DNA from 3 places in the Nocardia sp. NPDC058480 genome. Region 2 is predicted to be linked to each of the others. Evidence: riboswitches for the same ligand, from Rfam matches in the RefSeq annotation. Region 2 holds a riboswitch; each other region holds the start of a gene.
The links. Region 2 has a riboswitch for S-adenosylmethionine ahead of ACFWO8_RS29740 (amino acid ABC transporter permease). Riboswitches for the same ligand answer to the same signal wherever they lie in the genome.

Region 1 (3,577 bases), on a different contig from region 2:
GCGCGTTGTCGAGCTCGCCGAGTTCGATGCGACGGCCGCCGATCTTGATCTGGTCGTCGGCGCGGCCGAGGAAGATCAGGCCCTGGTAGTCGTTGCGCACCAGATCGCCACTGCGATAAGCGCGGTCCCAACCGAGGGCGGGCAGCGGCGCGTACTTCTCGGCGTCCTTGGCTGGATCGAGGTAGCGGGCCAGGCCGACGCCACCGATCACGAGTTCACCGGTTTCGCCTTCGGCCACCGGGTTGCCCTGCGGGTCGACGACGGTCAGATCCCAGCCGTCGAGGGGCAGGCCGATGCGAACGGGCATCTCACCGGTGAGCAGCGCCGCGCAGGCGACCACAGTTGCCTCGGTGGGGCCGTAGGTGTTCCACACTTCGCGGTCGGCACCCGCCAGCCGTTCGGCCAGCTCCGGAGGCACCGCCTCACCGCCGAAGATCAACAGCCGCACCGATTCCAGCGCTTCGGCGGGCCAGGTCGCGGCCAGTGTCGGCACCGTGGAGACGATGCTGATCTCGCGGCGCATCAGCCATGGGCCGAGATCGGCGCCGGTGCGCACCAGGTCGCGCGGGGCGGGGACCAGGCAGGCGCCGTTGCGCCAGGCCAGCCACATTTCCTCGCAGGAGGCGTCGAAGGCCACCGACAGCCCGGCCAGCACGCGGTCGCCGGGGCCGATCGGGGCCTTCCGCAGGAACAGGCGGGCCTCGGCGTCGACGAAGGCGGCGGCGTTGCGATGAGTTACCGCAACACCTTTGGGGGTGCCGGTGGAGCCGGAGGTGAAGATGATCCACGCGTCGTCGGCGGGGGTGGGCAGGGTGTTCCAGTCGTGGTCGCCCGCGGCCGTGGTGGCCGACTCGATGCCGTCGCCGGTGGCGATCGCGCTCACCCTCGCCTCGCCGAAGACGAGCTTGGCTCGCTCCTCCGGGTCGTCGGCGTCGACGGGCACATAGGCGGCGCCGCAGTAGAGCACGGCCAGAATCGTCACGTACAGCGCGGCGGAGCCCGACGGCATCCGTACGCCGACCCGGTCGCCCGGTCGCACGCCCGCCTCGACGAGCTCGGCCATCCTGGCCTCGATCGCGGCGATCAGTTCCATGTAGCCGAGCACGACGGTGCCGTCGTCGATGGCCGGTGCGTCCGGATGCGCGAGGGCGGTGCTGGTCAGGATGTCGACCAGGGTGCGCGGCGGCGCGGCGAGATCAGCGCGCAGCAGTGGGTCGCGAAGGACCGCCGGTACCTCAGTGTGTGGCTCGAGCATCGTGCTCAGTCCACCTCTCATCGGTTGACCCCCATCGGTGGTGTCTGTTGTTTCATGAGCGGGTTACCGGAGGGCAAACAGGATGGTCACCAGATGCCAACGGTACTCGGTGCGGGTGTTGCCGAGCGGCAGCGCGGGGCGTGCCGTCGGCGCTGTTCACGACGGCGATTCCGGCAATTCACCGAGGGCGATGACCGCCAGCCGGTGCAGCGTCCGTTGTTCGTCTTCGTCGAGGCGCCCGAGCACGCGCGCGGTGGCTTCGGCGATCAGCTTGTCGGTGCGCTTGCACTGCTTGCGGCCTGCCTCGGTGATCCGCAGCCGGTATTTGCGGCGATCCTTGCCGTCGCGGGTGCGTTCGACCAGGTCGGCGCGCTCCAGCGCGTCGATCAGGCGGACGACTTCACTGCGGTCGATGCCGAGCGCGTCGCCCACTTTCTTCTGCGTCAGGTCGGCGTTTTCGGAGATGAAGGTGAGCACCCAGTGATCGCGCAACGGGACGTCGATCTCGGCGTGTAGCGCCTTGGTGAGCCGGCCGAGCGCGTACACCGGATAGCGCGGCAGGCCGCGGACGGAGTTCGTGTTCGTGGACATGAGCGGGAACTATAGCAAATAGTGGAGGAGCCCAATCATTTGGATGCTCCATCATGGGGTGCATAGATGGTTGAGGAATGGGCGTGACCGGGCAACTCGCGGCAATCTTGTCAGGGTAAATCGCACGCGGACAGCCGATTTCCCGCTGCGGTCGAAACGGCCCGGCCGTCGTGCTGAACCGGGAGATGTCGTGCGGCGTCGGCGCGGACTCGGGGCGCAGTCGGTGGTGGGTGGTTGACAGGTCCGGCTGCCGTCTGTCACTCTCGTTGCAGGTCACGAGTACCAGCGTTCAGCCCCGGCTTGCTGGTCGGCAACCCTCCTCCGCGGTGGGGTGCTCCGGGTGACGACCAGGCCGACGTCCGAATTGGACGCGGCAAGCGCGGACCTCACCTCTTCTGGAGCGGGTCCCTGAGCCGACGGGATTTCGTCATGACCGCTGTAATCGACCCCACCTGTGCCATCGCCGCCGTTTCCGGTGCTGACCTGCGGGTTCCGCTCGTTCAAGGCGGCACCAGCTCCTACGCGAACTTCGACTACGCGGCGAGTGCGCCGGCGTTGAAGCAGGTTACCGACCGGATTTCGCAGTTGCTGCCGTTCTACGCCAGCGTGCATCGGGGCGCGGGGTACGCCTCGCGGATCTCGACCGAGTGCTACGAGGCTTCTCGTGGCGCGGTCGCCCGGTTCCTCGACGCCGACGCCGACCAGGTCGTCGTGTTCACCCGCAACACCACCGATTCGCTGAACCTGCTGGCCGGGTGCGTGCCGGGGGAGACCGTGGTCCTCGATATCGAGCACCACGCCAACTTCCTGCCGTGGACCGCGCACGGTCGCCGGGTCGTGCGGGCCGCCGACACCGTCGAGGAGACGATTCAGCGGATCGTCGCCGAGCTGTGCAGCAAGCCTGCCGCGTTGCTCGCGGTGACCGGGGCATCCAATGTCACCGGTGAGGTGCTGCCGCTGGAACGGCTCGCGACCATCGCCCACCTGTGTGGTGCCCGCATCCTCGTCGATGCGGCGCAGTTGGCGCCGCATCGGCGGATCTCCTTGCGCGAGAGCGGGATCGACTACCTCGCGTTCTCCGGGCACAAGCTGTACGCGCCGTTCGGTTCGGGCGTGCTCGTTGGCAGGCGGGACTGGCTGGACCAGGGCGAGCCGTACCTGGCAGGCGGCGGTGCGGTGCGCAATGTCGGTGTGTCAGAGGTCGAATGGGCTTGCGCGCCGCAGCGGCACGAGGCCGGTTCGCCGAACGTGCTCGGCGCGGCCGCTATCGCCGCCGCCTGCGACGCGCTCGCCGCGATCGACCCCACCGAACTCGTTGCCCACGAACGCTTCCTGGCCGACCGTCTCCGCGATGGCCTGTCCGCGGTCCCCGGCGTGAACCTGGTCAATATCTGGTCCGACAGCCCCGACTGTGTCGGCATCGTCGCCTTCACCATCGCCGACTACGCCCCCGGCAAGGTCGCCGCCTACCTCTCCGCCGAACACGCCATCGGCATCCGCGACGGCCGTTTCTGCGCCCACCCGCTGCTCACCAGCCTCGGCCTCGACGCCGCGCTCCGAGCCAGCATCGGCCTCGGCACCACCGCCGCCGACGTAGACCGCCTGATCGAAGCGGTCTCCACTTTGGTCACCAACGGCCCCACCTGGACCTACGCCGCCACCGACGGCCACTGGAACCCCACCCCCGAAACCCGCCCCCTCACCGCCTCTTCCCCCGAAGGCGCGGCCCCC
Region 2 (3,577 bases):
GACGTTGGAGATGAACGCGTCCACCTCGCCGGAATCGACGCGCACGAAGTTCTGCGACCAATCCGCCACCTGCGCGACCAGCTTCAGGCCGAGTTTGTCGGCCACCAGACTGGCGAAGTCGATTTCGGATCCGACGAGGGTCTTGTCATCGGTGGCATAGAACCGCAGCGGGGGCGCGGAACTGCCAGATCCGGTCACCAGGAGGGTGCCGCGATCGCGAATCGCCTGCGGCACTTCGGCGGCGATCGCATCGACCTTCGCCACTCGCACCCTGCTCTCCTGGGTGGGTGAGAGGTCGAAGGTGACCGATCCCGCCTGGACGGTCTCGGCGGATTCCGGATCGGCGGTGCAGCCGGTGGTCAGCAGCGTGGCCGCCGAGATGATGCCGATCAGCGTGGAGAGTTTCATCGGTGTCGAAACCTGTTCGTGGGAAGGGATACTCAGCGCACGCGCGACAGGAACGCCTGCGTGCGTGGATGTTCGGGGCGGTCGAGAACGGTGGCGGCGTCGCCTTGCTCGACGATCTGTCCTTCGTCGAGGAACACCACCGTGTCGGCGACCTCGCGGGCGAACCCGATCTCGTGGGTGACGATCACCAAGGCGGTGCCGCCGTGCGCGAGATCGCGGATCACCGCCAGAACCTCGCCGACCAGTTCCGGGTCGAGCGCGGAGGTGGGCTCGTCGAACAGGATCAGGCGCGGCCGCAAGGCCAGAGCACGGGCGATGGCGACGCGCTGCTGCTGGCCGCCGGAGAGCCGGCGCGGGTAGGCGTCGGCGAAATCGGCGAGGCCGACCCGGTCGAGGAGCTGTTTCGCCTCGGCGATCACCTCGCCGCGTGGGCGGCGCTGTGCCGAGATCGGGGCGAGCACGACATTGTCGAGCACCGTGAGATGCGGGAACAGGTTGAACTGCTGGAACACGAAACCGATGTGGCTGCGCTGGGCGCGCACCGCATGGTCGGGCAGCGGGCGCAGGGTGTTGCCGCGTTGCCGGTAGCCGATCAGCTCACCGCCGATGTGCACCGTGCCCGCGTCCTGCGCCTCGAGGTGGTTGAGCACTCGCAGCAACGTCGACTTACCCGACCCGGACGGGCCGATCAGCGCGACCACTTCGCCCGTGCGCACCGCCAGGTCGACGCCACGCAGCACCTCGGTACCGCTGTAGGACTTGCGAATTCCTCGTGCCTGCACCGCTGCGCTCATCTGGTGGCTCCTCGGGGTACGGCGGCGATCTCGGTGACCTTGGTGCGGACCCGCTGCCACGGTGTCGGCGGCAACTCACGCTGCGCGCCCTTGGCGTAATGCCGTTCGATGTAGAACTGGACGATCGTCAGCGCGGTGGTGAGCACGATGTACCAGGCCGTGGCCACCATGAGCAGCGGCACCACCCGGCCGTTGCGGCCGAAGATCACCTGTACCTGGTAGAACAGCTCGGCGATCGCCATCACCGACACGATCGAGGTGCCCTTGAACAGGCTGATCACCTCATTGGCCGCGTTCGGCAGAATTGAGCGCATGGCCTGCGGCAACACGATCGTGCGAAACTGCCGCCAGCGCGGAATGCCCAGCGCGGCAGCCGCTTCCAGCTGGCCGCTGTCGACGGCGAGCAAGCCCGCCCGGATCAGCTCGGCCGAGTACGCCGCCTGATGCAGGGCCAGACCGATCACCGCCGCGGTGAAACCGCTGATGACACCGTTGACTTCGAAATCGAAGAAGGCCGGACCGAACGGAATGCCCACGGACAGGCGGGGATACAGGTAGGCGATGTTGAACCAGAACAGCAGCTGCACGATCAGCGGGATCGAACGGAACGCCCAGATGTAGGTCCAGGCGATCACCCGCAGCACAGGATTGTTCGATACCCGCCCGATCGCCAGCAGGGTGCCGATGGCGAAACCGAGAACGGTGCCCCACAGGGTCAGCTCGATGGTCACCCGGAGCGCGGCCAGCACCGACTTCGCGGTGAAGTACTGGGCGAAAGTGCCCCAGTCCCAACCCGGATTGGTGATCAGACCGTGCGCGAACTGGGCCACCACCACCAGCGCGACCGCCGCGACGACCCACCGCCACGGGTGCCACGATCCGGCGATCCGGGGAAGGTCGGTCGCCTCGGCGGCGGATATCGGCTCAGCGGGGGGAACATCGCCCGGCGGTGCGGGCGCGGTCTCGGCGCCGGATACGGCGGACGCGGTCATGGGAGTCCTTCGGAAAACAGTGGAACGAGGCGCGGTGACCTCCACCCGGCCAGCTACGGGTTCGCGATCTGGCGGCGCTCAGGCTCGACATGCCGTCGCTGTCACCCGGCACTGGTCGATATGTCGGCGGCGATATCCCACAGTCATCACAACGATCTCCTCCATCGATCCCGGCAGAAGCACCCGCACCCCTGAACGGGGCGGGTTGCTGCGACGTCGTAGAGCCAGGTCTCTCGGTCGCTCTGGATGGTTGTGCCCCGGCTGTCTGGCCCGAGCTGAATCAGCATGTGGCACAGGCGTGACTGCGCACAACGGTAGAAATCAGCGTGAGCGCAGAGCTTGGAACCGGCAGGGGGTACCGGCATACTTGCCCCGGTTCGGTGTGGTCAACGGCCTGCGCGGGCACTGGTCGGACGCGATTGTGGAGGCCGGGTGACCGGCAACTTTCTGGGTTGGCGGTCCTGGGGCCGGCGCCTTCGTCGCAAGGCTGAATACCGGGCCGCGGACAGGTACCGGTGGGTTCGCTGCGAGATTGCGACGCGCCGAACGGCCGGTTACTTCACCTGTCCGGATTCACCTACCGCACGCGGTAGCGTCGGCCTTCTCTGCGTCGATGAGGAGTACGTCGTGATCATGCCGCGTCGTTCCACCACACTGACCGCGCTGACGGCCTGCGCCGCCACGCTACTGCTGGCCGCCCCACCGGTCGCCGCCGAACCGGCCGCGCCGGTGACACCCGTCGTCACCCGGGACGCACCGAACGCCACGCCCGCCGCGGGTCCGGGAGATCTCCTCGGCGCCTATCAAACCGTGGTCGAGACGCTGAAAGCCATGGGTATCCAGCCTTTCCTCTACCCCACGGTCGCCGCGAACTGCACAGGTGACGGCACCGGCCTGGTCCCCGCCGTCGCCGGTGCGGTGCCGGGCCCGTGGCCGGCGAACACCCTCCCGATCCCCGGCCTCGACCTCTCGGCCGTGAAATCCGGCCAAACCCTGTTCACCTTCCTGCCCTACGGCCTCGCCCCCGACACCGCCGCCACGAAAACCTCCGGCATGCAGGTGGCCTGGCTCAATATCAGCACCGGCCGCGGCGGCATGGCTTCGATGGGCCCGATCGCCGACATCGTGCGCGCCATGGTCCCGCCCGAGGTCCCCGCCGAACTGCGCCCGCTCGCCGAAACCGCCATCCGCGACTTCCTCTTCGCCGCCATCCCCGTCGGCGGTGTCCGCGCCGTCCCCGTCGACACCGGCCGCGGCACCGTCTTGGCCGCCGTCTTCGGCACCACCGACAACGCAGGCCGCTCCTGCTTCTTCTTCCCGACCATCGGCATCACCGAGGTCGCCTGAAACTGGCCGGTCAGCGTTGGGCTCAGCGGTAGCCGT
Region 3 (3,577 bases), on a different contig from region 2:
CGATCGGCGCTGGAGTACGGCATCGACCCGAACGGGCCATGCCGCGAAGTACACGGTGACACACCGATGCGGCTCGCCGATAGCGACAATACTGACCCAGCACGTCGGCTGCGCGCACGATATCCGGACCTGATCCTGCGGGACTGTTCCGACGGCCCTTACGACGCGCAACACGTCGCCGACCAAGCACTGATCGTTGTCGAGGTGACGTCGGAGGGCACGATCGACAACGACATCGGTATCAAGCGTGAGCTCTATGCTCGCGCGGGTATTCCGGTGTACCTGATCGTCCATTTCGACAAGGACTGGCAGCACATCGCCATGATCGAGGAGCTGCGTCTCGACTGGTCAGGACGACGGTATGTCGGCTGGACCAAGCACACCGATGCCCTGGTTCTGACCGAGCCGGTCAGAGTAGCCATCATGTTCGAGGATCTTCAGAGTCCGCTGCCGCGTCGTCCGTGAGTCCGCTCAAAACAGCAGGCCTAGAACCCATTCGAAGAATTTGGCGATCAGACGGAGGAGTGGGCAGCCAAGGGTCATCCCGCCGGAGGTGGCTCGTTTTCGACAGGCTGACCTTTGGCACAGCCTGCGGCTAGCTCAGCGCGTGATCGAGGTCGCCGAGGAGATCTTGGAGGTCTTCCAGGCCGACCGAGATGCGTACTACCCCGTCGGACAAGCCGATTGAGGCTCGACCCTCAGGGCCCATGGCTCGGTGGGTGGTGGTGGCGGGGTGGGTGATCATCGTTTTGGCATCGCCGAGGTTGTTGGAGATGTCGATGATGCGGAGGCGGTTGAGGACCTCGAAGGCTTGTTTCTTGCCGTCTTCGCCGTTGAGGGCGAAGGTGACGACAGTGCCGCCGCCGGACATCTGTTCCTTGGCCAGTGCGTGTTGTGGATGTGATTCCAGGAAGGGGTATTTCACCCAGTCGACCGAACTCTTGGTCTCCAGGAATTCGGCCACTCGCAGGGCCGACTCGGTGGCGTGGCGCACGCGCAACGGCATGGTTTCCAGACCCTTGAGCAAGGTCCATGCGTTGAAGGGGCTCAGGGCTGGGCCGGTGTGGCGCATCAGGGTTTTGACGGGGCCGTCAATGTAATCCTGGGCGCCGAGGATGGCGCCGCCGAGAACGCGGCCCTGGCCGTCGATGTGTTTGGTGCCGGAGTAGACGACCACGTCGGCGCCGAGTTCGAAGCCGCGCTGGAGCAAAGGAGTGGCGAAGACGTTGTCCAGCACCACCTTCGCGCCCGCGGCGTGGGCGAGCTCGGTGACCTTGCGGACATCGACGAGGGTCTGCATCGGGTTGGCGGGGGTCTCGAAGAAGACGGCCTGGGTGGGAACGGAGAGGGCCTGCTCCCACTGTTCGAGGTCGTCACCGTCGACGAAAACGGTTTCGATGCCCCAGCGCGGGAGGATCTCGTTGCAGACCACGAAACAGGAACCGAACAGGCTGCGGGCGGCGACGAGTCGGTCGCCTGCCTTCAGCAAGGCACCGAGCGCGGTGAACACCGCCGACATGCCGGACGCGGTCGCGAAGGCCGCCTCGGCGCCGTCGAGCAGCCGGATGCGCTCCTCGAACATCGCCACGGTCGGGTTGCCGAAGCGGGAGTAGACGAAGTGCTCGACGTCGCCGGTGAACGCGGCTTCGGCGGCTTCGGCGCTCTCGTAGACGAAACCCGAGGTCAGGTACAGCGCCTCGGACGTCTCGTCGAAGCCGGAACGGCGCAGACCGCCACGCACGCCGAGCGTGGCGGGACCGACGCCCTCGGGCAGTGGCTTGTCGAAAGAACCACCGGTGATCATGCTTTTCTCCTTATGCCTGACGCCACGGCAGGCCGACCGCGCGCCAACCGGTGCTGCCGCGCTGACCGAACGCGTCGGGACCACCTTCGAAACCGTCGAGCACGTTGTAGGACGGTGCCACGCCCGCCGCCGTCGCCAGGTTCGCCGCGTGCGCGGAACGCTGACCCGAGCGACACAGGAACACCACCGGTGCGTCATCGGGGCGACCGGCGAGCGCCTGCTCGAGCTGCACGCCGAACGCCGGGTTGCGCGTGCCGGTGCCGTCGACCCACTCGATGAAGTGGGCCGGGCGTTCGATCGAGCTGGTGTCGGGAATGCCGATGTGTGCCCACTCGCCTTCGGTGCGCACGTCGACCAGCACGGCGCCGGGGTGCTCGGTGAGCAGCTCCCACGCCTTCTCAGGGGTGATGTCGCCGGCGTAAGTCATGTCGATCCTCCTGCGTGAATCCGCTCTTGCCGTGCCGGAAATCCCCGAACACACGGCCAGGTCGTCACCCGGAGCACCCCACCGCGGAGGAGGGTTGCCGACCAGCGAGCCGGGGCTTGACGCTGGCACTCATGACCTTGCGATCTGAGATTGCCTCGGCACCGGTCATCGTGTCAAACGATTCAGAAGCTGCACACCAGCCACGCGCTGTCGACGCGGGCGAGTTTCCATGTGTTGGTCGACGGATTGCCGTTGACCACGAGGGCGGCGTCGATTTTGGCGCGATCGCCGTTGACGGTCGCGTTCTGGAAGCCCTTACCGTCGATCGTGACAGTGGATTTCGGGCCACCGAGCTGTTCGGTGAGGCCGGATTTCTCCTCGTCGAAGCCGGGGCAGGCCACACCGGTCGGCGGACGGAGGTCGCTGCGCGAGCGTGCGTCGATATAGTTGGTGACGGCGGCCGCGAGACGGTCGGCCTCTGTGACATTTTTCTCAGCGGGTGAGAGCAGTCCGCCCGCCACGATGCCGATGAGCACGATGATCGCGATCACCGCGGCCGCGACGAACGGGACGATGGAACGCTTGTCGGTCTGATCCACCACTACGGGCTGGTCATCCGAGCCTGTTTGCTCCTCGTTCATGCTCTAATCCTGACAGACCCGCGCGGGCAGCCACACCGCGCGCCGGGTGCCCGCGTCGCCGCAGCTAGAATCGCCTTGATTGCGTCGGCTGCCGCGTGGGATGGCAGCTGCCAGTAAGCCGGTATACCGACTTAGCCTAAGCTAAGTTGACGCCGTCAAATCAGTTCTCGACCAAAGGGTGCGCGTAGATATGACCGAACAGAGTGCAGCGACTCGCCCACTTCGCATTGCGATCGTGGGTGCGGGACCGGCCGGTATCTACGCCGCCGACGCCTTGATGAAGTCCGATGCCGACGTGAGCATCGACCTCTACGAGCGCATGCCCGCGCCCTTCGGCCTGATCCGCTACGGCGTCGCCCCCGACCACCCGCGGATCAAGGGCATCATCACCGCCCTGCACAAGGTCCTCGACAAAGACCAGGTCCGACTGCTCGGCAACATCGACTACGGCACCGACATCACCCTCGACGACCTGCGCCAGTTCTACGACGCGGTCATCTTCTCCACCGGCGCCAACGCCGACCGTGCCCTGGCCATCCCGGGTATCGACCTCGACGGTTCCTACGGTGCCGCCGACTTCGTGTCCTGGTACGACGGCCACCCCGACGTCCCGCGCGCTTGGCCCCTCGAGGCCGAGAAGGTCGCCGTCCTCGGTGTCGGCAACGTCGCCCTCGACGTCGCCCGCGTGCTCGCCAAGACCGGTGA

Region 1: linked by a shared signal. The riboswitch ahead of ACFWO8_RS24045 (aminotransferase class V-fold PLP-dependent enzyme) and the one ahead of ACFWO8_RS29740 (amino acid ABC transporter permease) in region 2 are both predicted to bind S-adenosylmethionine.
Region 3: linked by a shared signal. The riboswitch ahead of ACFWO8_RS05165 (rhodanese-like domain-containing protein) and the one ahead of ACFWO8_RS29740 (amino acid ABC transporter permease) in region 2 are both predicted to bind S-adenosylmethionine.

What each region holds. Positions count from the first base shown of each region.
Region 1 is NZ_JBHXMN010000011.1:135,025-138,601, forward strand. It holds gene ACFWO8_RS24035 (Pls/PosA family non-ribosomal peptide synthetase) at 1-1,255, opposite strand, end outside; gene ACFWO8_RS24040 (MarR family winged helix-turn-helix transcriptional regulator) at 1,412-1,846, opposite strand; SAM riboswitch class IV at 2,118-2,232, shown strand; gene ACFWO8_RS24045 (aminotransferase class V-fold PLP-dependent enzyme) at 2,276-3,577, shown strand, end outside.
Region 2 is NZ_JBHXMN010000019.1:95,094-98,670, reverse strand. It holds gene ACFWO8_RS29750 (ABC transporter substrate-binding protein) at 1-408, opposite strand, end outside; gene ACFWO8_RS29745 (amino acid ABC transporter ATP-binding protein) at 441-1,202, opposite strand; gene ACFWO8_RS29740 (amino acid ABC transporter permease) at 1,199-2,194, opposite strand; SAM riboswitch class I at 2,353-2,447, opposite strand; gene ACFWO8_RS29735 (hypothetical protein) at 2,828-3,541, shown strand.
Region 3 is NZ_JBHXMN010000001.1:1,104,456-1,108,032, forward strand. It holds gene ACFWO8_RS05155 (Uma2 family endonuclease) at 1-465, shown strand, start outside; gene ACFWO8_RS05160 (O-succinylhomoserine sulfhydrylase) at 596-1,804, opposite strand; gene ACFWO8_RS05165 (rhodanese-like domain-containing protein) at 1,815-2,231, opposite strand; SAM riboswitch class IV at 2,249-2,368, opposite strand; gene ACFWO8_RS05170 (hypothetical protein) at 2,414-2,872, opposite strand; gene ACFWO8_RS05175 (FAD-dependent oxidoreductase) at 3,063-3,577, shown strand, end outside.